4 regions of the Marinomonas algae genome follow, and region 2 is predicted to be linked to each of the others. Evidence: predicted binding sites of a transcription regulator. Region 2 holds the regulator's gene; each other region holds the start of a gene.

Region 1 (8,201 bases), on a different contig from region 2:
TAATTCGGCTCAAGGTGGCACGGATTACAATGGTGATGGAAATAATGAATCACCATTTGAGCTTCTATATATCGGAGGCGCAGAGCCAACCTCTGCCGATATTGAAGCGGGAACCAAAACACCTTTGGCGGTAGCAGGTACATTGGGTGGCGTCGCGATTGCTTCTACATTAGCGCCTGAAGAAGTTCGAGATTCAAGTTCTGTAGGTCGTGAAGTATTTGATCCGCTTAAGCCTGAAACTTACAACTACAGTAATACACGAACTGTCTATGATGCTTTGGGTGAATCTCACACAATAGGTTACTACTTTATCAAACACGGTGAAGAGAATACTTACGAGTTGCGCGTGACAATGGACGGCGAAGAGACTTTTGAAGACCCTATAACGGGCGAAGATACTCGCTTCTTAGAAAGCAATACTTCTGTGTCTTTTGATGCGGCAGGTAACTTGCTTGGTGCTTATCGAGGTTTGCCTCCATTTGAAGTTGCTGAACCTATTGCATTAGAAGTGCTTGGGTTGGATCCAACAAACCGAGGTCGTATCACACCGTTGGATCTAAATGGTTCTACGCAGTATGCATTGGAAAATACAGATACGTTTGATCAAGATGGTTTTTCTGCTGGTGAGCTGCAAGGTATTTCTTTTGATGGCGACGGCTTCTTAGTGGCGAACTACACAAATCAACAAACGGCAACTCTTGGCCAGCTTGCCCTGGCAACCTTTGATAGTACTGACGGTCTTATGCCTAATGGCCATACGTCTTGGTTGGCCAGTAAGAGTTCTGGTCCTGCTGATATCGGTCGTCCAAATAGCGGCACATTAGGAAAAATTCAAGGTGGAGCGTTAGAAGAGTCTAACGTTGACTTAACGTCTGAATTGGTTGCATTGATTGAGGCACAGCGTAATTATCAAGCAAACAGTAAAACATTAGAAACAGAAAATACTGTCACACAGACGATAATAAACCTTCGTTAATTTTCTGGAGAGAGAAGATTTAGGCCGAAGCAACTATGTTGTTTCGGCTTTTTTTTGTTTATTTTTTAAGTTGGTACGATTCTTGATATGTATTAATTAAATGAAACAAATTCTTCTAGGAGAACGGCAGTGGATAAGGCCTTATATTTAGCAATGAGTGGTGGTGTGCAAACCATGAATGCTCAAACGATACACGCTAACAATCTGGCAAATGTCAGTACAACAGGTTTTCGTTCTGACTTTGAACAAGCCCGCTCTATGCAGGTTTACGGGGATTATCACCCAAGCCGTGTGTACGCTATGACAGAAAACCCAGCGACACGTTATACCCAAGGCGACATGATTCAAACTGGCCGAGATATGGATGTGGCTGTTGCCGGAGAAGGCTTTATTGCGGTTTATGATGAGCGTGGTCAAGAGGCTTACACTCGTGCTGGGGACTTGCAAATTAATGCCGCAGGGCAGCTTGTGACAGGACGAGGTTTGCCAGTTGCCGGTGTCGATGGGCCTATATTTTTACCACCTTTGGATAGTATCAATATCACATCAGATGGGTCGATTTCTATTGTTCCCCAAGGTGGCGCAGGCAATGAAGTGGCGGTATTGAATCAAATTAAATTAGTGAACCCAGATATTCAGAATTTACGGAAAGAAGAAGATGGTCTGATTCACTCTCGTGATGGCCAAGCGTTTGAATTGGATCCGAATGTGAAATTGGTATCTGGTTTTGTGGAAGGTAGTAATGTGAATGCGGTGGAAGAAATGACGCACATTATGAACCTTTCGAGACGATTTGAAATGAATGTCAAAATGATGGACGCCATTCGAGAGAATGCCAATTCATCAGCTCGAATATTACAACGTACTTCTTAAGTTTCATTGATAGGCAGTATCAATAAATAATTGTTATCAGAGATAGAATAACAGAGGCTATTATGAATTCAGCATTATGGGTAAGTAAGACTGGTTTAAGCGGAATGGATAAGCAGTTGAACGTGGTGGCCAACAACTTGGCTAACGTTTCGACAACGGCTTTCAAAAAAGACCGTGCCGTATTTGAAGATCTTATGTATAAAACAGTACGAGCGCCTGGTGGCTTGAGTGCTCAGAATGCTGAATTACCTTCAGGTTTGCAATTGGGTACAGGTGTTAAGGTTGGAGCGACGCAGAAAGACTTTTCTAACGGCGATTACAACATGACAGATAGACAACTTGATGTTGCTATCCAAGGTAAAGGTTTCTTACAGGTTCTGATGCCAGATGGAACAATCGGCTATACGCGAGATGGCAGTCTTCAGTTGAACAGTGAAGGGCAAATAGCAACTTCTGGTGGATTAGTAGTAGAGCCAGGTATTCAAATAGACCCTAATGCCATTGAAATCATGATTGCCGAAGATGGCATCGTTTCTGTTCGAATGTCTGGTGAAGCAGATGCACAAGAAGTCGGTGCAATTAACATTGCAGGTTTTATTAACCCTACAGGGTTAAGCGCATCTGGTCAGAATATTTTCACTGAGACAAATGCGAGTGGGCCGCCATTAGTAGGTGTTCCAGGAACAGACTCTTTGGGCACTCTCGCTCAAGGTATGTTGGAAGCCTCCAATGTAAACTCTATTGAAGAGTTGGTTAATATGATTACCACCCAGCGTGCATATGAAATGAATTCGAAAGTGATTTCTGCAGCGGATGGTATGATGAGCTTTGCGATACAGCAGTTATAATAGCGTGTGGAATATGATGAAGATTAAATTTCTCCTTTTGATTTTATGCAGCTTGACCTTGTCGGGATGTTTGACATGGGACATAGATCAACAAGCGGTGGCGAATGCAGCGGCAGCTGGTGCGGCGGGTGCAGTGACTGATGCCGTGATTGATGCAGTAACGGATGAGGAGGAAGCGGAAGAGGCTGAACCAGAGGAAGACGCTCGAAAAGGATATGTTCCTGATGGGGATGACCCTTTAAACGGACCTTCGATCACTCAAAATATTCAATCTGATGACCCTTATTATACGCCTGTTTATCCAAATGGAATGAGTCCTTCACAAGCGCCAACAGGCGGTATATACCAGGTGGGAATGGGGGATGTATTTTTTGGTGATCAAAAGGCCAGTAAAGTTGGTGACATCCTAACGATCAACCTGAATGAAACGACGACTTCAACCAAAGCGAATGCCGCGACTGTGTCAAAATCATCTTCTGCAACGATTGAAAACCCAACTGTGTTAGGTGAAGAGTTGAGAGTAGATACAACCTTGCCGCAGCAAGGTACGGACTTTACTGGAAATGCCTCAGCTAACCAGAATAACAGCTTAAGTGGCACTATCTCGGTAACAGTATTTAGAGAGTACCCTAATGGTTTGTTAGCTGTGCGTGGTGAGAAATGGTTGCGCTTAAATCAAGGTGATGAATACATTCGTTTCTCTGGCATTGTTCGTAAGCAAGATATTGCACCTGATAACACAGTTGAGTCTGAACGTGTTGCGGATGCTCGTATTACCTACTCTGGTACTGGCGATGTGGCGGCTGGCAGTGAGCAAGGTTGGGTAAGTCGTTTGCTGAATTCCAGTAACATGCCTTACTAATTTGAATTTGATGATATAAATAAACGGAAGACACTTTCTTTCAATAGGTGATGTAATGAAATACGTAACGCTAATTGTCTTATATCTTTTGTCCTTTTCAGCGCAAGCGGAACGACTGAAAGACATCACCAGTGTTCAAGGTGTGCGTGAAAACCAATTATTTGGTTATGGTTTGGTGATTGGTTTAAATGGAACGGGCGATAGCACGCCTTTTACTAACCAAAGCTTTGCCAGTATGTTGTCTCGATTCGGCGTTACCTTGCCAGAGGGTGTAAGTGCAACCTCTAAAAATGTGGCGGCAGTCTCCCTAACAGCGACTTTGCCTGCTTTCTCAAAGCCGGGCCAAAAAATCGATGTCACAGTGTCTTCTATCGGTAATGCCAGCGCATTGCGTGGCGGCACCTTGCTTTTGTCAACTTTGAAAGGGGCGGACGGGGCTGTTTATGCGATCGCTCAAGGTAATCTAGTTGTTGGTGGATTAGGAGCGAATGGTGCGGATGGCTCACGAACATCTGTGAATATCCCTACTGTTGGTCGTATTCCTAATGGCGCAAGTGTTGAGCGAGTAGTTCCGAGTAGCTTTAACTCTGGCGATACCTTGACGTTCAATCTAAATCGTCCCGATTTCACAACCGCTAAACAGGTTTCAGATAAAATTAACAATTTATTGGGTGACGGTGTAGCAACCACGCTTGATGCAACATCCATTCGCGTAACAGCACCAAGAGATCCAAGTCAGCGTGTGACTTTCTTGTCTATTCTTGAAAATCTTGAAGTTGATGTAGCAGAAGAACGTGCTCGTATCGTGATTAATTCACGCACAGGTACGATCATTATTGGTCAGCATGTAAAAGTGTCGCCTGCTGCAATTACGCATGGCAGCCTAACAGTGACGATTCAAGAAGTGCCTCCGACTGTTGGTCAGGATGGAACTGTGACAGGAGGGGAAACGATTGTGTCGCCTCGTGAAGGAATTGAGATAGGTAATAACAGTGGTCATATGTTTGTTTTTGACCCAGGTGCGTCATTGAATGATATTGTAAGAGCGGTTAACCAAGTAGGTGCTGCGCCTGGTGACGTGATGGCGATCCTTGAAGGTTTAAAACAGGCTGGCGCCATTAATGCAGACTTAGTCGTTATATAGGTCGTTTTATGAGCTCTGTTCCATCGAATCAAGATTTTTTTGCTGACTTTTCGAACCTTACAGCGTTAAAGACAAAGGCTCAAAAAGACCCTGATGCTGCGTTAAAAGAAGTGGCTCAGCAGTTTGAGTCTATCTTTATTAACATGCTGCTGAAGAATATGCGTAGTACGAATGAGGCGATTGGAAGTGGCCTTTTTTCTAGTACGCAGACCAAGCAATACCAAGACATGATGGACTCCCAAATGTCACAGAGTCTTTCCTCCAGTGGAGGAATTGGTTTGTCTGAGGCGTTAATTCGTCAATATCAGACTCAACAGGGTCAAGCCAGTTCACTTGCTGCAAAAGAGCGAGGAGACACAGACTTCCTTAACCAAGTGGCAAAACAAGATTTAGTGAGAATTCAAGCGCTTGCTCAGCGAGCATCTACAGAGTTTGTTCAAGCAGTTCAAAAAGAAGCGAACAATCACGCCAGTTCAACGGTTTCTGGTGATGATGCTGTTACGCCGCCTTCTGCCTTATCTGTGGTATTTGACTCTCCAGATGAGTTTGTTGAGAGCTTATGGCCTCATGCCCAGCAAGCGGCAGAGAAACTTGGTGTTAATCCTAAGGCGATACTGGCTCAGGCAGCTCTTGAAACAGGTTGGGGGAAGTATCCCATTGCTAAAGAAGATGGCGCAGCCAGTTTTAACTTATTCGGTATTAAGGCGGATAGTCGTTGGTCAGGAGACCGGGCGGTTGTTAATACTTTAGAGTTTCGAGACGGTGTTGCTAAGCGTGAAAAAGCTGCGTTTCGGGCCTACGATTCCTTTAGTCAAAGCTTCGATGATTACGCTAATTTCCTAAGTTCCAGTGAACGGTATAAAGATGCCCTTCAGTCTGGAGACGACGCGTCAATGTTTGCCGCTTCCCTACAGAGAGGGGGTTACGCAACGGATCCTAAGTACTCTGAAAAAATAAATAGCATCCTTGAAAGCGAGTGGTTTCAAGGGTTGTAGAAATAAAAAACTCATAAAATTACTTTTGGTAAGGTTTTTGCATTAACTGTCTTAAAGCGACAAATTAAGATGTGAGTTATTTCTTGAACAACGTACTAGAGGTGAGCAAATGAGCTCAGGTTTATATTCAATTGGTTTGACTGGACTTCAGTCTAGTAATGCTCGTATTAATACGACAGGGCAGAACACAGCCAATGTGGATACTGAAGGCTATAGCCGTCAGCGAACCGATACGACCAGCTCTCCTGTTGGTGGCGTTGTTATTCATGATACTTCCCGTCTTGTTGATAATTTTGTCAGTGCTCAGATGCGATCTGATCAATCCGATTATGCTTACTATGATACTTATCATTCAATGATGACGGTGGCAGATAACCTGTTAGCTGAAGACAGTATTGCGCTTACTGGCTATTTGAATAAAGCTTTTAATGCCTTGCAGACAGCCAATAACGATCCGACATCTTCTTCTTTGAGAGAGCTTGCCTACTCCAGCTTAAATAATCTTGTTGAGCAATATCAAACCTTGTCGAGCATTGTTTCTCGTCAAGAGCAGCTGGTTGATGAGCAGTTGTCTGTATCCTTAACAAAGCTCAATACTATTACGACGAAAATATCCGACCTTAATGGCAAGATTTTAAGAGAAGAGGGGCTTTCTATTTCCCCTGCTAATGAATTGCGAGATCAGCAAGAATTGTTAGCAAAAGAGTTATCTCAATATTTGGATATCAAAGTTCAGTTTAGCGACAAAGGTTTAATGACGGTTCAGTTGAAGAATGGTCAGCCTGTGGTCATGAATCAGGATCCGACAGAACTTAAAGTACTACCTGATCCTTTAGATCCTCAAAAGATACGTTTGGTTGTGGATTTTGGAGATTACAATGTGGCGCTGAAGACCAATGAGCTTGGCGGCAGCATTGGTGGTTTGGTCGACTTTAGATCTGAGTTCAGTGAATACGCCGACCGTACTTTAGGGCAGCATGCTATTTCGATTGCTGATGCAATGAATGTACAGAATGCCAAAGGGCTTGATGCGAATGGCAACTTTGGTCGAGATCTCTTTGCGTTAGGTGATATTGAAATCTATTCAACTCAGGACAATTTAAACAAATTGTCGGATATATCTGTTCGAGTTTCTGCGGGTGAATCTGCCAAAATTACGAAAGATACCTATGAATTAACAAGAACGGACGATGACCGATTCGCTATTACGAAATACGATGCAAATGGTAGAGCAAATGGACCGTCTGTGATATTCGATCCATCAGTGCTTACACCGGACAGTCATGGTTATTATAAAATTGATGAGCTGGGTTTAGATATCCGAGTTAAAGATTTCGATAAAATTGATGACAACGATGAATTCCGCTTTATTCCAACAGAAGACGCCGCAAAGAACTTGGCACTTTATGCGAAGAATGGTGATGCTTTAGCGTTAAGTGCACCAATTGGTGTGGATACAGATTCAAGTAACTTGTCTGACGCAAAGATTTCGCTCGAATCCATCACAAACACAGATCCAAACACTTCAGCTTTTGCATTTGATGCGACGCTTTATCCAAATGCACCGCATAAAATTTATTTTACATCGCCGACTTCATACGTTGTGCATGATGCGTCAGGTACTGAATTGGCTGAAGTGAAAAATGTAACGCATTACAGTAATTTGTTAGAGCAAGCCGGATTGGCGAGTGAGGCAGGCTTTGATGTGTCTGTGTCTTCTCGCCCTCAAGTTGGCGATGAGTTTTCTATTGGTACAGATAACGTAGGTCCTGCCGATAACTTCAATGGTGTGGCATTGGTAAACTTGCAAAATAAATTGCTTGTTGAAGGTGAAGCGAGCTTAGCAAAAGCCTTTGCAGGCTTTGTTTCGTATGTGGGCAGTAAAACAGCGGAACTTGCAGGGCATGCCGAGTCGAGTGAAATTATCATGAATGACAGCATGGCTCGTCGAGATAGGTTGTCCGCAGTGAGCTTAGATGAAGAAGCAGTCAACCTGCTTAAATATCAGCAGTCTTATTCTGCTTCTGCGCAAGTCGTGACGGCAGCTCGTACCACGTTTGAAACACTGCTCGGGATAATGAGGTAAGTTTATGCGAGTGACAAATAATTTAATTTATGGTCAATCGAGTCGAGCTATTGGTCAGGCAAATGAAAAAATATTAAATGTTCAGGAAAAAATAGCTGCGCAAACTGATATTGTGAAGCCGAGCGATAATCCTGTTGGTGCTAGCCAAGTGCTAATGTATCAAGCTGATACGCATAAGCTTAAGTTGTTCGATGATGCGATGAAGATGGCGACCAGTAATCTTGAGTATCAAGAAGTGGCGTTAGATAGCTTGAATGACTCGCTTGATGAAGTGCGTACGCTTTTCATTCAGGCACAGAATGACATTAATACTCAAGAAGACCTTGATGCCATCTCACAAGAGATTTCGATGATAACGGAATCTATGGCAGAACTGATGAACGCAAGAAGTGCAGACGGAAGTTATATCTTTGCGGG
Region 2 (8,201 bases):
GCATCAGTGACCAAAAAGCGCCATCATGAACACCTAGCCAACCAACAGAAACAACCAAACCACCAATGATACCCGTTGCAGAAAAAATTAAACTCAATAAAGGCAAACAAATCACACCAGCAATAAATCTTGGAGCAATTACCCTTCGTAGCGGGTCAACCCCCATCATCTCAAAGCTGGAAAGCTGTTCGGTTGCTTTCATCAACCCGATTTCGGCCGTTAACGAAGAACCAGCCCTCCCAGCGAACAGCAAAGCCGTCACAACAGGTGCCAACTCTCGCAATAAAGCCAATGCTAATAACTGACCAACTGCCTCTTCAGAGCCAAACTTTGCTAAAATACTGTAACCTTGAAGTGCCAACACCATACCGATAAAAGCACCAGACACAACAACAATAACAAGAGACAAAACCCCAACAGAATATAACTGTTTTATTAAGAGATTAACTGACTCATTGAAACGCACAGGCAACCTAAAAACACTTTGAGCCAAGAAAATACCCGCTCTTCCAACCGCTTCGAGCCAACTAAGAAACCACGCTCCTAAAGAAGCCACTGTTTTCATAATGCAACCTCATTAGCTAGCGCATCTTCAGGATAATGGAAAGGCACAGGTCCGTCTGGCTCACCATTCAAAAACTGTTTAACCTCTGGATCGTCAGAAGCTCGTATTTCTTCAGCCGAGCCTTCAGCAATGACTCGTCCTCCCGCCAAAATACACACATGGTCAGCAATAGAAAGCGACTCTTCGACATCATGAGAAACAAGAACAGAAGTAATATTGGCGGTATCGTTAAGTTGGCGTATGAGCTTCACCAGAACACCTTTTGATATCGGATCTTGCCCTGTAAAAGGCTCATCATACATGACTAACTCAGGATCTAACGCAATGGCGCGCGCTAAAGCAACGCGTCTAGCCATACCGCCAGACAATTCAGATGGCATTAAGCCAGCCGCCCCTCTAAGGCCAACACTGTGCAACTTATCAGCCACAATACGTTGAATTTCTGACACTGAAAGCTTGGTATGCTCTTCCATAGGAAAAGCGACATTCTCTGCTACTGACATATCGCTAAAGAGTGCACCACTTTGAAAAAGCATGCCCATCTTTTTACGAACCTTATAAAGGTCCGTTCTAGATAAAGAGTGGACATTTTCGCCATTGATCAAAATAGAGCCACTATCCGGCTCCAGTTGCGCTGCAATCAAGCGCAGCAAGGTTGTTTTGCCTGTTCCGCTCGGCCCCATTACCGCTGTAATTTTCCCTTTCGGGATGGTAAGTGAAATATCTTCATAAATAACACGACCGCCTCGGAAGAAGCTGAGATTTTTAACATCTATATAAGCATCAAGCGCTGACATACATTTTTTATCCCTACAAAATATCCCCAGATACTACCACCGCCCTTCTATAAATAAAATCAAAGCAAAGCAAATTCAATTTGTTTGTCAGGTCAAGTCTTGAATTTCAATCACAAACCTCATTAAATGGTACTCCCTGAATTTATGAGTACTTTCCACATCATGTTGCTATCTTCCATTGCGCTTATCGCAGGTTTAATTCTTTTAGTCATGAGCTCCGATAAATTCATCGAGCACTCAGCGTTAGTCGCCGAAAAACTTAACGTAAGCCCAATGGTAATAGGTATCACGTTGGTTGCTCTTGGTACTTCCGCGCCTGAGATGGTTGTTTCTGCAATTGCAGCATTTGATCAAGCCCCAGAAATTGCAGTTGGAAATGTAATTGGCTCTAACATCGCCAATATCGCTCTGGTTTTCGGAATCACTTTACTCTTTTCATCTGTTCCTATCGCAAAGGGTTTAACAACGAAAGAAGTACCCCTCGTTCTGGCCATCACCTTCCTTGCTGGTTACTTACTTTACGATCAAGCTTTGAGCGTATTAGACGGCATCCTTCTGATCTTAGCCTTCATCATAATTTTGAGTATCTTATTAAAGGGCAGCAAAGATCTTGAAAGCGAATTAAAAGACGAACTCCCAGAAGACGACGGCTCACCAGTCGTTAAATCCCTAATCATTGCCTTAATTGGTTTAGCTGTTTTAATTGGCAGTTCTAAACTCTTGGTGTGGGGAGCAATTAACATAGCAACGGCACTTGGCGTCAGTGAGCTCATCATTGGACTATCTATCGTCGCTATTGGCACCAGCTTGCCAGAGTTAGCCGCCTCAGTGAGCAGTGTAAGAAAAGGTCACCATGACATCGCCATCGGTAATATCTTAGGTTCCAATATTTTCAATTTGGCAACGGTACTGCCTTTACCTGCGTTAATTGCGCCAGGCATTATTGATGCCAACGTAACTAATCGAGATTACCCTTGGGTATTGGCTTTAACAATCGCCCTTGCGTTCGCTATTTATGTTTTCAAAAAATCTAAAACCGGCAGCATTCCACGCTGGATTGGATTACCGCTTCTTGGATCTTATTGTGTCTATCTATTTATAATTAGCTCAGGCAGTTCGATCTAATGTTTAAATTTGAAAGCACAGCTACGCCTAAAATATTATTATTCGCTATCTTATTGATTGCTGGTGTAGCTGCTTTTCTATGGCATGAAGCTTCTCCTCAAAGAAGTCTAATACCAACAGATTCTTTAAGCAGCTCTCCGGACTACTTCATTACTCAGGTAACCATCAAAGAGTTCAATCAAAATGGAGAATTAATCGAAACCCTCAATGCGAAGCAAACGCTGCATTATATTGATGACTCTAAAACACTCCTTGATTCTCCAAGCGTTGCACGAAAATCTGAGTCAGGCACTTGGAGCGCAAAAGCAAATAAAGGCATCATTCATGATGGAAGTAATGATATTCTACTCACAGACAAAGCTGAAGCCGTTAAGACATACCTTCAATCTGAAGACATAAAATTGAGCGCAGACAGCATACATTATTTAGATAAAGATCAATCACTAACAAGCCAAGGAAGTCCGATGCTAGTCTCCACACAAGGAGAAGCTTCCGCTGACAAAATTACGACCTATATCAATTCAGAAGAAGTCATCATGACAGGATCTGTAAGAGGAACATATGAAACACTTGATTAATATTAGCGCTTTGCTAATTTCAACTTTATTAAGTCAATACACTTATGCCTTACCAGACGACATAAATAAATCCATAGAAGTTCAAGCTGATGAAGCCTCTTTTAACCAAAATACTGGAGAAGCCATTTACAAAGGCAATGTCTTCATTAAGCAAGGCTCTATTGAAATACAGGCACAATATTTAAAAGTTGTAACTGATATAGAGACAAAAAAATTCAGTCGCTTAGAAGCCTTGGGGCAACCCGCAAAATTTAGCCAACAAATCGATTCAACTGGCAACACTGTTACCAGCAAAGGCAATAAAATCCATTACTCTATCACTGAATCCAAACTAGAAATTATAGGCAATGGACAGTTAAGCAAGCTAAACAACTTTATATCCGCCGACTACATCCTTTACACTATTAGTGATGGAGCCTTTAGTGCAGAAAAAAAAGGCACAGGCAGAGTATCAATGACGTTTCAACCTCCATTAGTTGAGGAAACAAATTAAATGGCCCTTCTAGAAGCTAAAAACCTAGCAAAGAGCTACAAAAAACGACAAGTAGTAAAAGATGTTTCCATCTCAGTTGAGTCAGGGCAAGCCGTTGGTTTGCTTGGCCCTAACGGCGCAGGCAAAACCACATGCTTTTATATGATAGTTGGAATGGTTGCCAATGATGCAGGCGGCATATTTATCGATGGTAAAGACATCACCAGTAACGCCATGCACACTAGAGCACAAAAAGGTATCGGCTACTTACCACAAGAAGCCTCCATTTTTAGAAAAATGTCTGTTGAAGACAATATTTTAGCGATTTTAGAAACACGCAAAGAACTCACAAAAGCCCAGAAAAAATCCAGGCTTGAAGATTTATTAGAAGAATTTCATATTACCCATATCAGAAAGAACTTAGGCATGGCCTTATCTGGTGGCGAGAGACGCCGTGTAGAAATTGCACGAGCACTAGCAATGAATCCAAAGTTCGTTCTCTTAGACGAACCCTTCGCTGGTGTTGACCCTATTTCTGTTGGCGATATCAAACTTATTATTAAACACTTACAAGAAAGCGGCATTGGCGTTCTAATCACAGATCACAATGTCAGAGAAACCTTAGACATCTGCGATAAAGCTTATATTGTGGGTAACGGATATATCATTGCTTCTGGTGATGCCAGTACAGTTATTAACAATGAACAGGTAAAAAAAGTCTATTTAGGTGACGACTTCCGCCTGTAACCCCTTATCATTACTGCAGAAAGGGAGTAGTATGCATAACTCGTTCCAATTCACTCAAATAAAAAGAGTTGCTCCATGAAGCAGTCTTTACAGTTAAAACTCGGTCAACAGCTGACCATGACACCTCAGCTACAGCAAGCGATACGTTTGTTGCAGCTTTCTACGCTGGATCTTAAACAAGAAATTCATGAATTTCTTGAGTCAAACCCTCTTCTTGAACTTGACGATGACGAACAAGGGCAAGTAGAAGCACCAGCCAGCATCGAATCCAAAAGCACACCAGAAACACCTGATGTCAATACAAGTGAAGAAGCTCGTGTTGAATCAGAATGGACAGAAAGCATTCCTGAAGAGCTCTCAATAGACAGCAACTGGGATGACACCTATCAAAGCTCTGCCGCGATCAGCGACAACAATAGCTATGAAGGTGACGGCGACTTCGAAAGCCGTAATGCGCCAGCAGAAAGCATACAAGACCACTTAATCTGGCAATTAAATTTAACTCACATGTCTGATAGAGACATTGAGATTGCATACGCAATCATTGAATGCGTACAGCCAGATGGTTACCTAAGTATTACACCAGACGATATCTGCGAGTCTCTTTCTATCGAACTAGAAGAGCTTGATATAGAAGAGGTCATGGCCGTCCAACATAGACTGCAGCGTTTTGATCCTATTGGTGTTTGCTCTACCGATCTACGAGACTGCCTCTTAGTTCAGTTAGAAGCGTTTCAAAACCATCCTTTATACAAAAGCACGCACAACTTGATTGACAATTATTTGCCACTTCTCGGTAGTCGTGACTTTGCGCAATTAAGCAGAAAAACAAAGCTCAAAGACGAAGCTCTCAAAGAAGTTGTTAGCCTAATACAGCAACTTAATCCTCGTCCAGGCTCTGTTATTGATGCAGACGATACGGACTATGTCATTCCAGATGTTTCTGTCAAAAAGCGCAATGGCAGTTGGCAAGTAGAGCTAAACAACGACGCTTTGCCGCCAGTCAAAATAAACGAAACTTATTCTGCTATGGCTAGCACCGCCTCAACACCCGAGGACGCGAGCTATATTAAGACATCATTACAAGAAGCCAAGTGGTTCATGAAAAGTCTACAAAGCCGAAATGAAACCCTTCTGAAAGTTGCCAGCTGTATTGTAAGCCGTCAAATTGACTTTTTTGAATTAGGTGAAGAAGCCATGAAACCCATGGTACTTCACGATGTAGCAGAAGAAGTCGGCATGCACGAATCAACAATATCTAGGGTGACAACTCAAAAATACATACACACACCAAAAGGTATTTTTGAACTTAAATATTTCTTCTCTAGCCATGTCAATACAGCATCTGGCGGAGAATGCTCTTCTACAGCGATACGAGCCATGATTAAAAAGCTAGTAACAGATGAGCCAGCGAAAAAACCTTTAAGCGATAATAAACTAGCGACTATTTTGGCAGACCAAGGCATACAAGTTGCCCGTCGTACTGTCGCAAAATACCGCGAGGCGATGAACATACCGCCATCCAATGAACGCAAGCGATTGATCTAAACGGACACTATTTTACCATGCCATTAAAATCATTATTGAAAGCAGAACTTGTCTTTGCAAAACAAGAGATTGTCAGCAAAAAACGCGTTCTTGAGAACTTAGCGGAAGTCGCATCTAACAAACTGCATTGCGATAACGAAGCGGTTTATGACGCTTTATTAGGCCGAGAAAAACTTGGTAGTACTGGTATAGGAAATGGTATAGCCATTCCTCATTGCCGTTTGGAGTCTGCTAATCATACGGCAATCGTTGTAATGTCATTACAAAATCCGATTGACTTTGATGCTATTGACAAAAGAGCAGTAGATTTGATCTTCGCCCTCATCGTTCCACCTCACGAGTGCGACTCTCATTTGTCGACATTGGCGCAAATTGCAGAATTAGCACAATCGCCACAATCTTTAGATAAACTAAGAACCGCTCAAACAAACGAAGAGCTATTCAATATATTTGATTCGTTAATATAGGAAACATGCATGCAAGAAGAGTCTATTACTATCATCAACAAACTTGGCTTGCATGCTAGAGCAGCAGGAAAGCTTGTTGAAACAACTTCTCGCTTCTCCTGTGATATTACCATCGAAAAAGAAGGTCGTAACGTCGACGGAAAAAGCATTATGGCAATGATGATGCTCGCTGCAGGAAAAGGCACCGAAATTCATATTAAAACCAATGGAGATGACGAAGAAGACGCTCTAAAAGCCATAATAGAACTGATCAATAATCGTTTTGGTGAAGATGAGTAACACTTTATATGTCAGAGAAAGCAACTCTAACTAATCATCTGCAGACAGTCACCGAATCTCTTGAATCCGGTGCCACCATGCAAATCCGTTATTTACTTAACGGTGCGCTACCTGCGCAGGACGTTGCTCGATTACTCGAATCCTCCCCGCCTAAAGAGCGAAAGCTTTTATGGGAGCTAATTAACTCAGAAAACCAAGGCGAAGTACTACAATACCTAAGTGAAGATATCGGCGCTCAATTCATGAAAAACATGGATACCGAGCGACTGATAGAGCTCTCGGAAAATTTCGAAAGCGATGACTTAGCCGATTTATTACAACACCTACCTGAAACCGTTGTAAAAGAAGTTCTTGCGTCCATGACAACGCAAGACAGAATGCGTGTTGAAGCTCTCTTAAGCTACTCGGAAGATTCTGCCGGTGGCTTAATGAATACAGACACAATAACAATACGTCCAAACATAACGATTGATATTGTATTTCGCTACCTAAGAAGACACGACATTCTCCCTGATATGACAGACAACCTGCTGGTTGTTAGCCGATCTGACCGCTTATTAGGCACACTTCCTCTCACAAAATTATTAGTGTCAGACACCAGCGATATCGTTCGGGATATCATGGAAACAGAATACACCGTCATTGAAGCTGAAACACCTGCCAGCGAAGTAGCGCAATTATTTGAAAAAATGGACCTTGTTTCTGCCCCTGTTATTGATGGAAAAAGCAAAAAGCTTCTAGGGCGAATCACGATCGATGACGTGGTTGATGTCATTCGAGACGAAGCAGAACACTCAATGCTAAGCATGGCTGGTCTTGATGACGACGAAGATACATTCGCCCCTATTATGAAAACAACAAGGCGCCGCGCTGTATGGCTAGGAGTCAATTTGGTGACGGCGTTTATTGCCTCTTATGTCATTGGGTTATTTCAGGATACACTAGACCAAGTTGTTGCTCTCGCCATTCTCATGCCTATCGTCGCCAGTATGGGCGGTATCGCAGGCTCTCAAGTTCTCACATTGGTAATACGCGGCATCGCGCTCGACCAAATAGGCACCACCAACACTCGCTGGTTGTTAAACAGAGAGCTCATTGTTGGCCTTATTAATGGGCTTTTATGGGCAACAATTATTGCCGCTCTCACCGCACTTTGGTTTGACAATATGAAGATTGCCTATATCATTGCGGGCGCGATCATCATTAATCTTTTATTTGCCGCAACGACAGGCACACTTTTACCGATTTTATTGAAGAAAGTCGGTATAGACCCAGCTCTTGCCGGAAGCGTAATCCTTACAACAGTAACCGATGTTGTTGGATTTCTTTCCTTCCTTGGCCTTGCTACCATCTTTTTAATATAGGTTCCCATGACAGACTTTGATCAATTTGAAAATGAAGACGACATTCCTAAAAGCAAAACCCAGATCAAGCGAGAAATGGAAGCTTTGCAAGATCTTGGTAAAAAGCTACTTAAGTTAAGCAAAAACCAACTTAAGAAAGTTGAAATGTCTGACACATTACGCGATGCCATTGCAGAAGCAGAAAGAATCAAACACCACGAAGCATCACGAAGACATTTACAGTACATAGGCAAAATCATGCGTACGGAAGATCATGAAG
Region 3 (8,201 bases), on a different contig from region 2:
GGGAGGCTTGGTGATGGTTTAAATATAATAGCCATGATTAGCCTCCTAGCGCTCTACTAATGACATTTTTTTGTTATACCAGTTCATGAACATGGAGATAGATAAGCTCAATGAACCATAAACAAGCATACAAAGACCAATGGTTTCTATCGCTTGACCTGTTTGGTTTAGTGTCGTACCCATAACAACAGCAACCAGCTCAGGGTAGGCAATAGCAGCACCTAACGAAGAGTTTTTCGCTAAGTTTAAATATTGGCTAGTTAATGGTGGGATGATAACGCGCAATGCTTGAGGCAATACAATTAAACGCTGAGTCAAATTGTCTTTTAAGCCTAAAGATCTTGCTGCTTCTGTTTGTCCCCAGTTAACAGACAAAATACCTGCACGGACGATTTCAGCAATGAAAGAGCCTGTGTAGGTGGATAGAGCTACAAGAACAGCGACAAACTCAGGAGGTAGAACCATACCTCCCGTGATATTGAAGCGACTTTTTTGTGGTAAATCGAACTCTATTGGAAAGCCTGCAACAGCAAGGGACAAAAAGGTAATCCCGATAATCAATCCTAAAGAAGTCCAGTAGGCTGGAAACCAAACGCCCGTTTTAGTTTGACGCTTCTTAGCCCAGATAATCACAGCGATAGAAGCAACAATAGACAAAATAAAGCCAGCGATTACAAGACCGAAGCCATCTTGAAAAATAGGGTTAGGAGAGTAAATACCGCGCTTATTTAATAGGAAGTCTGCAAACTCATAACTATTACGAGGTGCAGGTAGCGCCGCTAGTACCGCAAAGTACCAAAAGAACATTTGCAGTAGTAATGGAATATTACGCAAGGTTTCAACATAGACAGTTGCTAAACGTGCGACTAGCCAGTTTTTCGACAGTCGGGCAACACCCATGATGACACCAATGACAGTTGCTAACACAATCCCCATTAGGGAAATAACAACAGTGTTGATTAAAGCAACAACAAACGCACGACCATAAGAGTTTGCTTCTGTGTACTCAATCAAATGAATAAGAATGGGAAATCCGGCTGGCTGATTTAGAAATGTAAAACCAGTGGAAATACCTTGATTAGCTAGGTTGGCTTGTAAGTTACTGAATAGGTAATAACCTACGAAAACGACCACGGCTAGAAGCACTATTTGAAAGATCAAGGCACGGGTGCCTGCATCATGCAAAAGGCTTTTGTTACTTGAAGTTGTTTTATCGCTCATCTTAGTTCAGGCAAATGGAATGCTCGTCAGATGTGTAAGAAAGGGGGGAGAAATTCAGCGGCGATGAAAGATCGCCGCTGAATAAATACCCGAAGCAGGTTGCTCTAGGTATTAATAATTAACGTACTGGTGGCGCGTACATTACACCGCCTTCAGTCCATAGGTTGTTAATACCACGTGGAAGACCAACTGGAGTAGATGGACCAACGTTACGTTCGAATACTTCACCGTAGTTACCTACTTGTGAAATAACGTTGTAAGCCCAGTCTGCAGGAAGACCAAGTTGAGCACCCATATCACCTTCAGAACCTAGAAGACGCTTGATACCTGGATCATTTGTTTCACTTTTGATTTTAGAAACGTTTTCAGAAGTGATACCCATTTCTTCAGCGTTAACCTGAACGAACATTGCCCAAGTTACGATATCTTTCCACTGGTTGTCGCCGTGACGAACAACAGGGCCTAGAGGCTCTTTAGAAATAGTTTCTGGAAGAATCATGTGAGCGCTTGGATCTGCAAGCTTAGAACGGTGAGCAGCAAGACCTGATTTATCTGTAGTGAATACATCACAACGGCCAGAAGCGTAAGCAGCTAGTGCTTCGTCTGCTTTTTGAACAACAACTGGAACGTAAGACAATTTGTGCTTACGGAAGAAGTCAGCCATGTTCAATTCAGTTGTAGTACCTTGCTCAGTACACACTGTTGCACCATCAAGATCCAAAGCAGACTCAACGCCTAGATCTTTACGAGCCATGAAACCTTGACCGTCATAGAAGTTAACAGCTGTGAAGTCCAAACCTAGAGATGAATCACGAGTGTAAGTCCAAGTCGTGTTACGAGCTAGAACGTCGATCTCACCAGATTGTAGAGCTGTAAAACGCTCTTTAGCAGATAGAGGAGTGAATTTTACTTTTTGAGCATCACCAAAAATGGCTGCAGCTGCTGCACGACAAGCGTCAACATCGATACCAGTCCAGTTACCTTCAGAATCTGCGTTGGAGAAGCCTGGAACACCTTGGCTAACACCACATTGGATAAAGCCTTTAGATTTAACGTCATCTAGTGTAGCTGCAGTCGCTGCTGTGCTTAGAGTCGCTGCAACAGCTGCAGTAGATAGTATTTTACTAACATTCGATTTCATTATATTAAGCCTCCCGGGCATTTTTTTACATATGTTGTTATATTGCTGAACTTAACGTCAGATTTATATTATCTGTAGTGTTTATTAAGCAAACTTAGTGCCAACATTCTATTCTTCTTATTGTCAGATATATGTAGATGATTCCTCTACAAAGGACACTACATGCATCTATAGAATTACTCTTTTTCGCCATAGTCAAGCAGAAAAAATTATAAGCTACACGTAATCTGCACTTTTTTTGCGTATTTCTGAATGTAATTCTTATGTCTTTGATATTTATTTTTTCTGTAAAGCGTTAGTTTTCGGGGGATTAGGCTAATCGCTTAATTATTGTTCACAAGTGGTGCGAGATTTTTTTTAAAATGTTCCATTTTGTAGCAGGGGCGACTTTTTGCTTAATTCTGGTGCTTGTTTTTGGATTTGTTGCTATACCCTTACTAAATATATTGAATAAAGCTCTTTCCATAATTTGCAATCTGCATGATAGACTTAGGCATTAATTGAAGCTACGTAAGGAGATCCGTGTCAAATGGATAACTCAGTAAAACCACTCGATCGCTTAGACAAAAAAATACTTCGTGAATTACAGATAAATGGCCGTTTATCGAATGTAGAACTAGCGAGCCGCGTTGGGTTGAGTGCCACTCCTTGTTTGGAACGTGTTCGTCGTTTAGAGCGAACAGGTTACATTACGGGTTATTGTGCTTTGGTAAATCCGAAAAAGGTGGATGCTGGTTTGTTGGTCTTTGTTGAAATTAGACTGAAAACAACCTCTCCTGAGGGCTTTAATGAATTTAAAACAGCGGTTGCTGAAATTCCAGAGATTTTAGAATGTCACTTGATCGCGGGCGACTTTGAATATCTTTTAAAAGCACGCGTTTCAAATATGGACTCCTACCGTTTACTTTTAGGTGAAACATTGCTGACTCTGCCTCACGTTCGCGAGTCTCGAACTTATGTCGCAATGGAAGAAGTGAAAAGCACGACGGTTGTAAATATCCCATAATCCTGCCTGCGTGCTTTGCGTTTCCTTAAACCTTTTAGCTTGAGAGCTGTTCTAGTAGTTTTTTCAGCATTTTTGGCCCCATTCCTTTGACGTTAATAATCGCTCTTTCAGATTGAAAAGGGCGCTCTGTAATAATCCTCTCTAGTGCTTTTTTGGGAATCCCTTTTACCGCTCTTAATTCTGCTTTTTTTATTTTATTGATAAGGCAATGTCCGTCGCCTGAATCTACAAACTTGGAGTGGGTAATGGATTCTCTTGGCGAGGTTATTTGAGGTTCTATTGTGTTAGTTTCATGCTCACTGCTGTAGGCATCTGCTGCATCAGACATGGCTTGTGTCTGATAGAGGAAGTCGAAAAACACTTCATCAATCAGTGTGTACTCTAAACCATCCCATTCCCTTAATTGTAATGAGAGTTGCCAAGTTCCCGTGGGAGGATGTTGAAAGAGCAGGTCGTAATAGCAGTCGCTCAGGAAGTGTTGCCCTCTTAATTCTCCTATCGTTGTGGAAGCTAGAAGTACGCTTTGAGGTTCTCTGTTTTGTTGGTTCTGGGCACTAAAGGCGATTTGAATTGTGCCGCTCATGTTCAGTTCATCTCTATTGCTTCCAATAAAGTCTGCAGAAATCATCACTCGGTCGTTTTCTATTTTGTAACCGCATCCTTGTATTGATAATTCTGCACCTTGATTTGCTTGTTCTAAAAAAGACATACCAGCTCCTTGAGATGAATTGGCTTGAACAGAATGTAAGAAACTACCCAGTTCGATAGATTTTATGGGGATATCTTGAACATATCTAAGCAAATATAAAGCCAATAGCGACAAGGCTAGCGATGGGGAAAGGTCTATTTCAGAGTGAGTGTTAGACGTTTAAATACTGGTCATGATTGGGTAGCCATCTAGACAGAAGTGGGGAAATGCTTTCAGGGTACTGAGAATATAGAATCGAAGCGGCGCGTTGCACATCATCCAATAGACTTTTGTCTCTTTGCAAATCCGCTACTTTGAACTCCCACAAACCCGTTTGTCTTGTGCCTAGAAGCTCTCCTGGCCCACGTAATTCAAGGTCTTTCTCAGCAATTTTGAATCCATCACTGGTTTCTCGCATAGTAGAAAGGCGCTCTTTCCCTTGCTGTCCTAACGGTGATTTATAGAGCAGAACACAATGGCTGGCAGCTTGACCTCGACCCACACGCCCTCGTAATTGATGAAGTTGCGCTAAACCCAGACGCTCAGGGTTTTCTATGACCATTAAGCTTGAATTTGGAACATCAACACCCACTTCAATGACAGTGGTTGCCACTAAAAGCTGAATCTCACCTGCTTTGAACTTGGCCATAATATCGGCCTTTTCTTGTGCTTTTAGCCTTCCGTGCACCAAACCAATGGACAAGCCTTGTAATTGCTCTTGCAGTAATAGCGCTGTGTCCTCGGCCGCTTGGCATTGCAGCGCTTCCGACTCTTCGATCAAAGTACAGACCCAATAAGCCTGCTTGCCTTGCTCGCAGCCACTTTTCACTCGATCGATGACTTCTTGTCGGCGTTGGTCTGACACCACAATCGTATTGACAGGTGTTCGTCCTGGTGGCAATTCATCGATGATTGAGCAATCCAAATCTGCATAAGCAGACATGGCCAATGTGCGAGGAATGGGCGTTGCTGTCATGATTAACTGATGAGGTTGAAATCCGTGCTTCATGCCTTTTTCTCGCAATGCCATTCGTTGATGAACACCAAAACGATGTTGTTCATCAATAATTGCTAAGGCTAAACGATCAAACTCAACAGTGTCTTGAAAGAGAGCATGGGTTCCAACAACAATTTGTGCTTCGCCAGAGGCAATATCTGCCAGCTCTTTTTCCCGCGCCTTTCCTTTTAGTTTGCCAATCATCCATGCCACTTTTAAACCTAAAGGCTCAAACCATTGGGAGAAGTTTATGTAATGCTGTTCTGCGAGGATTTCGGTTGGCGCCATAATGGCAACTTGATAACCGGCTTGCACGACGGAGGCGGCAGCTAAGGCTGCTACTAAAGTTTTGCCCGAACCTACGTCACCTTGAACCAAACGTAACATTGGGTGACCAGTATTTAAGTCCGCCAGTATTTCGTGAAAAACGCGTTGTTGGGCATTGGTTGGTGAAAAAGGCAGTTGATTCAAAAGAGCTTGGCTTAGTTCACCTGCATTTGGCACCTTGATTGAAACGTCTTGCTTTGCCTTGATACGTTTGCCTATGAGCGAGAGTTGATGCGCCATGAGTTCTTCAAAAGACAAACGATATTGAGCTGGATGAGAGCCGGAGCGTAGTTGTTCTAAGTCAGCTTCGCGAGACGGATGATGCAAAAACAAGATTGCATCGCTTAATGGTGGCAAACTGAATTGTGAACGAATTTCTTCAGGAAGCCATTCTCGTAAATTGTAAGGCGTTAGGCGTTCTAACGCTTGCTCACAGAGTTGGCGGATCTTGGTTTGGGTCAAGCCTTCCGTAAGAGGGTAAATAGGCGTGAGCTGCGCGGACTCTTCCTGTGTTTCATCATCACCAATGACTTTGTATTCAGGGTGATAGATTTCAAAACCAGTGCTTCCTCTGCGAATTTCACCAAAGCAGCGAATGCGTTTGCCTGTCTCAAGCTGTTTTTTTTGCGCCGCAGAAAAGTGGAAAAAGCGTAAGCAAAGCGTGCCGGTGTGATCTTTGATCCGACAGAGCAAACTACGGCGTTTGCCCATTTTGATTTCGCAGCCAGTCACTTGGCCTTCGATAACGGCTTCGTCGCCAAAACGCAAATGGCCGATTGGCACCACACGGGTTCTGTCTTGGTAACGAATAGGCAAGTGGAACAGTAAATCCTGTACTGTGTGCAGATGCAATTTAGCCAGCTTTTCGGCCATTGCATCTCCCACTCCTTTTAGTTCTCGCACATCCTGTGCATCTAAACCGTCAATCATCTGAGCTTCCTACAGATTTAATTGCTTGCAAGCATCACGAATAGATTGGCTTACGGCTTCAATGGCTTTTGGACGGGGGAAACTCGCTCGCCATGCAAGTGCTACCGTGCGTTTCGGCGCTGGCGAAGCGAAAGGTCGAACTTCCAGCATTTCATGATCGATATTGGTGACAGCCGACTTTGGCAAAACGGTGACACCTAAGCCAGACGCCACCATGTAGCGGATGGTTTCTAGCGAGCTGCCATTGACGACAGTTCGGCCATCATCAAACTCACTTTCAGTCACAATAGGGCAGGCTTCTAAAACTTGCTCACTGAAGCAATGGCCTTTACCTAGTAACAAAAGATTGTCTGTAGATAGCTGATCGGTTTCTATGTTCTCTAGCTTGGTCCAAGGATGTCCTTTCGGCATGAGCACAACAAACTCTTCTTCGTAAATAGGTTGTGTTACGACATCAGGCTCGCGGAAAGGCAAAGCGACGATAATGGCGTCTAACTCGCCGTTACGCAGTTTTGGACGAAGGTTTTCCGTTAAATCTTCTTCAATTGACAACGGCATGCCAGACACAATTTTATGCAAAGAAGGAATCATAAAAGGGAAAAGGTAAGGGGCGATGGTAAAAATAGCACCGACTTTTAATGGCCCTTTTAGCTGATTTTTACCAGACGCGGCCAGTTCTTTGATCATGTTTGCTTGATCGAGAACGCGCTTTGCCTGAGTAATGATTTGCTCGCCAAGTGGCGTGATGTACACCGAACTTTTACTGCGTTCGAAAATAGCGGTACCCAGTTCATCTTCCAGCTTTTTTACTGCAACACTGAGGGTTGGCTGTGAAACATGACAGCTCTCTGCTGCTTGTCCAAAATGCTTTTTCTCCGCCAGCATTACTATGTATTTCAATTCCGTTAATGTCATAACTCACCTTTTTAAAGTAGGCTGATTCATTGTTAATAGCTATGATAATACACCATTCAATAAAGTATACTCGTTGATTCTGTTATTACTGAACATTTCTTGATTCATCCCGTGTTATTAAATGTTACGCGAAGACATCAACCATCACTCTGGAGGAGAAAATGGCAACAATACTGATCGCTGGTTGTGGTGATTTAGGTTCAGGGCTAGGTCATGAGCTTGTCTCGCAAGGCCATAATGTCATTGGTATTCGTCGAACTGGCGTGGAATTCCCTGCAGGTGTAATAGGTATTACTGGCGACTTGGTGACGATGGAAGACAGTGCTCTTCCTGATGCCGATATCATCTTTTTGATCATGACGCCTAAAGGGCGAACGGAAGAAGCGTATCGAACCGCCTATTTGGATACCGCAAAGGTGTTGATTCGTAGATATCAATCACAAAGCAAGCCACCGCAAGTATTGTTTGTTTCCAGTACGAGTGTTTATGGCGAAAGCCAAGGTGAGTGGATTGATGAAACAACGCCTGCGCAGCCTAAGTCCGCGACTTCAAGCGTTCTCCGAGAAACAGAGTTGGCGCTCACTTCGGTATTTCCGACTGTGGCCGTTCGCTGTTCAGGGATTTATGGCTCAGGGCGTTTTCGATTACTACAGAAAATAGAAAGTGGCGAAGACTGGGGGACGAACAGTTGGACGAATCGCATTCACCGCGATGACGTTGTGTCTGCTTTGGTGACTTTAGCTGAATGTGCTGTCGCTGGAAAAGCCTTACCTAATCAAGTAATCGTCACAGATCAAACGCCTGTTTCTATGTGGGAAGTGAAGTTATGGCTTGCAACCTGTTTAGGTGTCACGCCAGCGATCAAAAATAGCCATGATTTTATCCCAGCGTCAGGCAAGCGAATTCAAGGTCAGTATCTTTTTTCGCAAGGTTGGCGACCTCGTTATCCTAGCTATGTTTCTGGCTATCAAAGTCT
Region 4 (8,201 bases), on a different contig from region 2:
AATCTAGGGTTAGAAACCAGCGTTGTGGAGTTTGCTCCTCGACTTATGCCTGTTCAGTTGGATGAAAAGGGCGGTAGTGTTCTGAAAGGAATGATCGAAGCCTTAGGTGTGAAGGTTTATACCGACACAGCGACACAAGAAATTGTCGATGGAGAAGCGGCTTTCCATCGCATGAATTTTGCCGATGGCACACACCTTGAAACAGATTTGATTTTGTTCTCTGCAGGTATTCGACCTCAAGACGCATTGGCGAAACAGTCTGGTCTAGAAATGGGCGAGCGTGGCGGTATCACTATTAATAACCAATGCCAAACCAGCGATGCAGATATTTACTCGATTGGTGAGTGTGCGCTTTGGAATAACCGAATCTTTGGTTTAGTTGCACCAGGTTATACCATGGCGAAAGCGGCGGCAGGCCATTTGATGGGCGATGCTGGCTTGTCATTTACTGGCGCAGATATGAGTACCAAGTTGAAGCTGCTTGGTTGTGATGTGGGATCGGTAGGTGATGCTCACGGCACTTCACAAGGCTGCAAAGTTTTTGTTTATCAAGATGAGTTGAGTCAGAGCTACCGTAAAATGGTTGTCTCAGAAGACGGTAAAAAACTGTTAGGCGCAGTGCTAGTCGGTGACAACAGCTATTACGATACCTTGTTGCAATACTATTTGAATGCGATTGATCTGCCTGAACAAGCGCAGTCTTTGATCTTACCAGCAATGGATGGCGCACCTGCTGCATTGGGTGTTGATGCTTTGCCAGCGACAGCGTCAATTTGTAGTTGTCACAACGTATCGAAACAAGATATCAGCGATGCTGTCTGTGGCGGTGCTTTGTCTGTTGGTGATGTGAAAGGAGTGACAAAAGCTGGAACGGGTTGTGGTGGCTGTGCAGCTTTGCTGAAAAAGGTAGTCGACAATGAACTGCTTGCGCTGGGGGTTGAAGTCAGTACAGACATCTGTGAGCACTTTGCTTATACGCGTCAGGACTTATATAACATCATCAAAATTGGCAAGATCAAAAGTTTTGATGAGTTATTAGAAAAGCATGGCAAAGGCCATGGTTGTGAAATCTGTAAGCCTGCGGTTGGCTCTATCTTAGCCAGTGTTTGGAACGAATATGTTCTGAAAAAAGAACACATTATCCTGCAAGACACCAATGACCGCTTCCTAGGTAACATGCAGAAAGACGGTACTTACTCTATTGTTCCTCGTATTCCAGGCGGTGAAATCACACCAGAAAAATTGATTGTGCTTGGTGAAGTAGCAAAAGAATATAAGTTGTACACCAAGATTACAGGCGGTCAGCGTATTGATTTATTCGGTGCGACTTTACCTCAATTGCCAGAAATCTGGGGTAAGTTAGTCGCTGCGGGGTTTGAGACGGGTCAAGCCTATGGTAAGTCATTACGAACTGTTAAGTCTTGTGTTGGTAGTACTTGGTGTCGTTATGGTGTGAATGACAGTATGACCATGGCGGTTGATTTAGAGAACCGTTACAAAGGTTTGCGCTCTCCTCATAAGATTAAATTTGCTGTGTCTGGTTGTACTCGTGAATGTGCAGAAGCGCAAAGTAAAGACATTGGTGTTATTGCAACAGAAGGCGGTTGGAACCTTTATGTCTGTGGTAATGGTGGTATGAAGCCTCGTCACGGTGACTTATTTGCTACTGATTTAGATGACGAAACACTCATTAAATACATTGACCGCGTACTAATGTTCTACACAAAAACTGCGGATCGGCTACAGCGAACTTCCGTTTGGATGGATGGCCTTGAAGGCGGTCTAGAGTATCTGAAAGAAGTGGTTATAGAAGATAAATTAGGTATGTGTGACGAGCTGGATGCGGCGATGAATTATGTTGTTGATACCTTCCAGTGTGAGTGGAAAACAACATTAGAAGATCCAGAAGCACTAAAAACATTCCGTCAGTTTGTTAACTATGATGGCGTGGATGACAATGTTGTTTTCGTTGAAGAGCGTGATCAAATTCGCCCGGCGACAGAAAAAGAAAAGTTAGAATTGATTGCGAAGGTGGGTTAATAAGATGGCATCACAGTGGAAATTAGTTTGTAAGCAAGGTGATCTTATTAGAGGTGCTGGAGTAGCGGCTATGGTCGATGGTCAGCAAGTGGCACTTTTTTATATTCCTGAGTCTGATGATAAGGTGTTTGCTATCGGTAATTGGGATCCATTCGGCAAGGCGAACGTTTTGTCTCGCGGTTTGGTTGCTCACCTCCAAGGCAATTGGACGGTTGCTAGCCCTTTGTATAAACAACACTTTGTGTTGTCTTCTGGAGAATGTCTGGAAGACGACGCGGTTCGAATTCCTTACTGGAAAGCAAAACTAGAAGGAGATGAGGTGTACATTTCTGAGCCTTAGCTTGCATATTTTGCATTGTTTTGGTGCGATATTTTTGAAGCCTTATGGTGTTAGTAAAAGGTAACTTGTCCATTTATAGGGAATTGATAACGAATACATGGATTTAATGACTTTTATCAAAATTGGCTTGGTTATTGCTTTATACAAAGTAACTGATGCACCGTAAGTCGACGAAGGTTTACACATAAAGCAATCAGATATTACAAAAGGCAACGAGGCCCAACCGCTTTTCTAGGAAAGCGGTTGGGCCTTTTTTTGTTTTTGGATAATGGGTTTGAGGAATGATCATGACAGCACGAATTGAGAAAACGACTTGTCCATATTGTGGCGTAGGGTGCGGGGTGAATTTTACTGTACCAAATTCCGCAACTGACCCTGTTGAGCCTGTGTCTGGAGATCGTGATCATCCTGCTAACTTTGGTCGTCTGTGCGTGAAAGGCAGTAGTCTTGCGCAAACCATTCAATCTGACGATAGATTATTGACTCCTATGGTGAACGGTGAGTCTGTTGCTTGGCAAACAGCGGTTGAGACTGTCAGTGAAAAAATTGCTCAAGTGGTGAAGGATCATGGCCCTGATGCTTTTGGCTTTTACCTTTCTGGGCAGATTTTGACAGAAGATTATTATGTGGCGAATAAGTTAGCCAAAGGTTTCATTGGAACGGCTAATGTCGATACCAACTCTCGATTGTGTATGGCGTCAGCGGTTGTTGGCTATAAGCGTGCTTTTGGCTCTGATACTGTTCCCTGTAATTATGAAGACTTAGAGTTATGTGATTTGTTAATCATGGTGGGCTCTAATGCGGCTTGGACGCATCCAATTTTATTCCAGCGTATTGCAGAAGCTAAAAAGCAACGCCCTAACATGAAAGTGGTGGTGATTGATCCAAGAGAGACGGCCACTTGTGATATTGCAGATTTGCACTTGGGAATTAAGCCTGGCAGCGATGCGGCGATCTTCTCTTATTTGTTACAGCACTCTGTTCAGGCGAATGTGCTTGATCAAGGTTTTATTTCTCGTCATACCAATGGTTTTAAAGAGGCTCTAAATCAGGCGAATGAGTCAACACCGACTTTGGCTTCAGCGGCGGAATTCTCTGGAGTAAGTGAAAAAGATTTAAGTTTATTGGCAAGCTGGTGGACAGAAACGGCAAAAACGGTGACTTTTTATTCTCAAGGTGTGAATCAGTCTTCATCGGGTGTCGATAAATGTAATGCGATAATTAATTGTCATTTAGCAACTGGGCGAATTGGAAAGGAAGGTGCTGGACCGTTTTCGATTACAGGTCAACCGAATGCGATGGGCGGACGAGAAGTGGGCGGATTAGCGAATCAGTTAGCTGCACACATGGACTTCGCTACACCAGGTGCTCAGTCCTTGGTTCAGCGTTTTTGGCAAGCACCAAATATGGCGACAGAAAACGGTTTAAAAGCAGTCGACTTATTTCAAGCCATGGAAGAAGGTAAGGTAAAAGTGGTTTGGATTATGTCCACTAATCCTATGGTAAGTCTGCCTGATACGGCTCAGGTGAGAAGAGCATTAGAAAAGTGTGAGTTGGTTATTGTCAGTGATTGCAAAGCGCATACCGATACCACTGCGATGGCAGATGTCTTATTTCCGGCAACAGGTTGGAGTGAGAAAAATGGCACAGTGACAAATTCAGAAAGAAGAATTTCACGCCAACGTGGTCTTTTGCCAGCGCCAGGTGAAGCCAAACATGATTGGTGGGCGATTTGTGAAGTGGCGAAAAGCTTGGGATATCAGTCAGCGTTTTCTTATCGCAATGTTCATGAAATCTTTGTTGAGCACGCGGCGTTATCGGCTTTTGAAAATAATGGCAAACGCGATTTTGATATTGGTCACTTTAGTCAAATGACAAAAGAAGAATACGATGCTTTAGTTCCTGTGCAATGGCCTGTGCCAAAAGGGCGACCAGAAGGAACGGCTCGTATGTTTGAAGATGGTCGATTCTTTACGCCAGATAATCGAGCTAAATTTGTTCCTATTGTGCCACAATTACCTGTTAATCAGTTTTCTCAGGAATGGCCATTCACGCTTAATACGGGGCGTGTTCGTGACCAATGGCACACTATGACACGAACAGGCGATGCGGCTTTATTAACCAAACACACTGACCAGCCTTATGTAGAAATTCATCCTAGAGACGCAAGAGTGCTTGGTATTGAAGACAAAACGCTTGTGCGCCTTACTTCTTCGCATGGGGAAGCTTTGTTGAAGGCAAAAGTAAGCCGAGGCGTGGCTCCGGGGAATGTTTTTGCGCCAATCCATTGGACGCAACAATTTTCCAATGCATCTGTTGTGTCAAACCTTATTCCTCAAGTAGTTGATCCTCTGTCAGGGCAGCCGGAGTCGAAACATGCGCAAGTTAAACTTGAAGCTGTAAAAGATATTTCTTATGGTGTGGTTGTATCTTCAGAGCCGCTTGAAGAACTGGATTTCACTTATTGGTGTTATGTGCCATCTGAGCATGGCTATCATTACGAAGTGGTGTGGCCAATTGGCGAAAATGTGTCTTCGATTCAGGCTTTGTTAAATCAGAATGGTGCGTCAACAGGCGAGTGGCTGGAATATACTAACCCTGTTACAGAGCAAATTAGGCTGGCGTATATTCAGGATAAAAAGCTTTCTCTTGTTGCGTATTTGCATCCGACACCTGAATCCATTTCGTGTGATTGGTTAGAATCAAAATTAGCAGAGCAAGAACCTTTGTCTGAGTTGGATCGTATGGCGATATTAGTCGGATTGCCAGCGAATGTTGAAGATAAAGGCGCTATAATATGTACTTGTTTTCAAGTCGGTAAAAAGCAAATAGAACAAGCAATTACTGATGGTGTTTGTTCAGTCGAAGAGCTCGGTTCATTATTAAAATGCGGAACAAATTGTGGCTCCTGTATTCCTGAACTCAAACACTTTATCCCTACCATAACGGAGCTTTCTGCATGAGTAATGCGTTTACACAGTATGTGAAAATTTTAGGGCGCGGTAAAAAAGGCTCTCGTAGCTTGACTACTGAAGAGGCAGATCATGCAATGTCTCTTATTTTAAATGGCAAAGTTGAACCAGAGCAGCTAGGTGCTTTTTGGATGCTGATTCGTATACGTGAAGAAACAGTGGAAGAAACGGTTGGGTTTACTGAGGCCACACGTCAGTTTTTATCAGAAAAAGATCCGTTAGAATTTCACGTAGATCTTGATTGGCCTGCATATGCTGGTAAGCGTAATGAGTTACCTTGGTTTTTGCTTGCTGCGCTTGCTTTGGCAAATTATGGAAAGAAGGTAGTGATGCATGGTCATGCATTTGAAGGTGAAGAAAGAATATTTGTAAATGAAGCCATTAAGCGTTTAGGCTTGTCTATCTCCCATACTCGTCAGGAAGTAAAGGAGAAGGTTGATGAAACTGGTTTTGCGTATATCTCTCTTGAAAGTATCGATTTTACCTTAAGTGACATGATGGACTTGAAATACACATTGGGGTTGCGATCGCCAGTTAATACAGTGGTGCGCATGATGAATCCATTTCAAGCTGATCATAGTGTACATGGTGTCTTCCATCGTGGTTATGATGTGTTGCATATTTCAGCTTGTGAGCAATTAAATGATCCCTCTGTCTTGGTATTTCGAGGTGGTAATGGTGAAGCCGAGGTGAACCCAGAAAGGGAAGTAACCTTATGGAAATGGCAGAAAGGGGTTGCTAGTTGGACGAGTTGGTCTAAGGCTGAGAAGGAACATAAGCGTCTTAAGCATAATTTAGATCTAACTCGTCTGACGGATCACTGGAGTGGGTTGCAGGTGGATCAGTTTGGAGAGCAAGCAGTTCGTCAAACACTTGCTTCTGTTGCTGGACTTATGTTCGGAATTGCCTCTCACGAAGAGTGTTTAAGCTTAGCCGATGATATCTGGTCTAAACGCGACAAAAGTTGGGTTTCTAAACTAATTTAAACGAGCTTTTATGGCACTTACATCTCTATCTAGCGCCGTATTGGCCGGTGGAAAAGGCATTCGAATGGGAGGTCAAGATAAAGGACTTCTGCTTTTTCAGAATGAACCTATGATCATGCCGATTGCTCGTGCATTAAAGTCCATTTCTGGCTCTGTCTTTGTGAATGCCAATCGGCATGTAGAAGAATATTTAGCATTAGGTTTCGAGGTTGTTTCGGATCATCAAGCTTATTCCGAGAAAGGGCCTCTTTCTGGTTTATTGGCTTGTTTGATGCGTGCCGACTCTTCTCACTTACTTGTCTCACCGTGTGATACACCTTGTATTACGGAGCGCGCTTTTATGGCGCTTATAGAGGCAAGTCGCATATCTCCAGATAAGATTCATTATTTAGCAGGAGAGTCTGGTAATCAGCCATTGCATGCAATTTTGCCTGTTCAATCTGCCCTAGATAAATTAAAAGGCTTTTTTGATGAGGCAGAGAAGTACAATGTGATGGCTTTTTATGAGATGTTTGGCTGTAAGAGTGTATTTTGGGATAAAGAGAACGACTTTTTGAATGTAAACACACAAGATTCTTTACTCTAAATCTGGTGATATTTTATTGGTGAAAGCGTTATTTAACAGATTCTATGTTTAGGCGATAAGACTCACCATCTTCCTTGTGTTCTAGCTTAACAAGTAAGTAGTCAAATTTTGGAGCAAACCAAAATGAAGTTTGTTTACCTTTCGCTAAGTTGTCCGTTCGAATAACTTTAATTGTCGATACTTTGCCAAGTTTGGTGTCTATGGTTTCTAAGCTACTGCGCTCGAAGATCCAGTTTTTAATACGGCCGCCATCGGCTACTTGGTAATCAAACTCGCTTTTGCCTATCTTCAGATCTTGTCGGATTTGCAGTTGTATGGAAAGTTTGTCTAAGGTATCTGGGTTGATTGCAAGATTCCAAGGTTTACCTTTTATGTCGTTTCGAACCAGCATTTTTTCCCAATCAAACGTCAGCGTTGCTGTTCGCTTTTTACCAAGTGCGACACTTTTGTATTGATATTTTGTTGGGATTATTTGGTGGTTTTCGACGTAAAAATTGGAAACTTCATTCAGTGAGGCAAACATATTGTCGGCTGAAAACACAAACTGCCAAAGGTTATTGGATTTTTTTGATAAGGTTTGTGTCCCTTCTACTTTGAGGCTGATGCCTTTTTTCCAAATGGTGCTGTAGGTAGCAGAATAAGGTAAAAGAAAGGCATCGTTGGCTGCCTCAGAAGAGAAGATAGTGGTAGAAAGAACACTCATAAAAAGGCCAATTATATAGATTGAAATTTTACGAGTGATCATTCTTTCTCCCTGTTTATATCAATTCTTGATGATAACGAATACCGCATTCTGGAATGACCTTGCCATCTAAAATAGCTTGGCCGTTATCATAGCTTAGCCTGTTCTCACTGAACCATTTTACCGCTAGTGGGTAGATGATGTGTTCTAGTGAATGAACCTTGGTTGCCAGAGTGTCTGCTGTTTCGTCGTTTTCTATTTTGGTACTAGCTTGGAGTATTACCGCGCCAGCATCAAGCTCTGAGCTAACAAAATGCACAGAAACTCCATGTTCTGCTTCTTTTGCGTCAATGGCTCTTTGGTGCGTATTCAATCCTTTATATTTAGGCAACAATGATGGATGAATGTTTAACATTCTACCTTCAAAATGTTTCGTAAAAGTTTCAGTGAGAATACGCATGAATCCAGCGAGTACAACAAGCTTTGGTTGATACTGATCGATGATTTTTTGTAATTCTGCATCGAATTCTTCGCGGCTATCAAAAGACTTATGGCTCAGGGCGTGAGTGGCAATGCCTGCTGATTTAGCGCGCTC

The links. Region 2 encodes sigma-54, which starts transcription at its own class of promoters, with help from an activator protein. Its sites were predicted from a motif close to TGGCACNNNNNTTGCTNT; they were not measured.
Region 1: flgF (flagellar basal-body rod protein FlgF) is a predicted target of sigma-54. The motif match lies at 1,048-1,065, and genes of this name have one in related genera.
Region 3: ACMUMQ_RS11525 (amino acid ABC transporter substrate-binding protein) is a predicted target of sigma-54. The motif match lies at 2,448-2,465, and genes of this name have one in related genera.
Region 4: ACMUMQ_RS00380 (nitrate reductase) is a predicted target of sigma-54. The motif match lies at 2,504-2,521, and genes of this name have one in related genera.

Annotation. Positions count from the first base shown of each region.
Region 1 covers NZ_JBLIXK010000001.1:660,253-668,453, reverse strand. The annotation lists gene ACMUMQ_RS03135 (flagellar hook protein FlgE) at 1-976, shown strand, start outside; gene flgF (flagellar basal-body rod protein FlgF) at 1,106-1,849, shown strand; gene flgG (flagellar basal-body rod protein FlgG) at 1,912-2,697, shown strand; gene ACMUMQ_RS03120 (flagellar basal body L-ring protein FlgH) at 2,711-3,559, shown strand; gene ACMUMQ_RS03115 (flagellar basal body P-ring protein FlgI) at 3,615-4,703, shown strand; gene flgJ (flagellar assembly peptidoglycan hydrolase FlgJ) at 4,712-5,698, shown strand; gene flgK (flagellar hook-associated protein FlgK) at 5,808-7,784, shown strand; gene flgL (flagellar hook-associated protein FlgL) at 7,789-8,201, shown strand, end outside.
Region 2 covers NZ_JBLIXK010000006.1:170,580-178,780, forward strand. The annotation lists gene mlaE (lipid asymmetry maintenance ABC transporter permease subunit MlaE) at 1-565, opposite strand, end outside; gene ACMUMQ_RS10585 (ABC transporter ATP-binding protein) at 562-1,362, opposite strand; gene ACMUMQ_RS10590 (calcium/sodium antiporter) at 1,507-2,487, shown strand; gene lptC (LPS export ABC transporter periplasmic protein LptC) at 2,487-3,065, shown strand; gene lptA (lipopolysaccharide transport periplasmic protein LptA) at 3,049-3,558, shown strand; gene lptB (LPS export ABC transporter ATP-binding protein) at 3,559-4,284, shown strand; gene ACMUMQ_RS10610 (RNA polymerase factor sigma-54) at 4,360-5,832, shown strand; gene ptsN (PTS IIA-like nitrogen regulatory protein PtsN) at 5,850-6,299, shown strand; gene ACMUMQ_RS10620 (HPr family phosphocarrier protein) at 6,309-6,578, shown strand; gene mgtE (magnesium transporter) at 6,587-7,942, shown strand; gene yjgA (ribosome biogenesis factor YjgA) at 7,949-8,201, shown strand, end outside.
Region 3 covers NZ_JBLIXK010000008.1:33,102-41,302, forward strand. The annotation lists gene ACMUMQ_RS11515 (amino acid ABC transporter permease) at 1-35, opposite strand, end outside; gene ACMUMQ_RS11520 (amino acid ABC transporter permease) at 46-1,221, opposite strand; gene ACMUMQ_RS11525 (amino acid ABC transporter substrate-binding protein) at 1,340-2,362, opposite strand; gene lrp (leucine-responsive transcriptional regulator Lrp) at 2,892-3,368, shown strand; gene ACMUMQ_RS11535 (ComEA family DNA-binding protein) at 3,403-4,077, opposite strand; gene recG (ATP-dependent DNA helicase RecG) at 4,229-6,310, opposite strand; gene ACMUMQ_RS11545 (hydrogen peroxide-inducible genes activator) at 6,320-7,225, opposite strand; gene ACMUMQ_RS11550 (NAD-dependent epimerase/dehydratase family protein) at 7,387-8,201, shown strand, end outside.
Region 4 covers NZ_JBLIXK010000001.1:83,964-92,164, reverse strand. The annotation lists gene nirB (nitrite reductase large subunit NirB) at 1-2,040, shown strand, start outside; gene nirD (nitrite reductase small subunit NirD) at 2,045-2,380, shown strand; gene ACMUMQ_RS00380 (nitrate reductase) at 2,668-5,343, shown strand; gene ACMUMQ_RS00375 (glycosyl transferase family protein) at 5,340-6,338, shown strand; gene mobA (molybdenum cofactor guanylyltransferase) at 6,349-6,924, shown strand; gene ACMUMQ_RS00365 (DUF3108 domain-containing protein) at 6,953-7,627, opposite strand; gene purN (phosphoribosylglycinamide formyltransferase) at 7,683-8,201, opposite strand, start outside.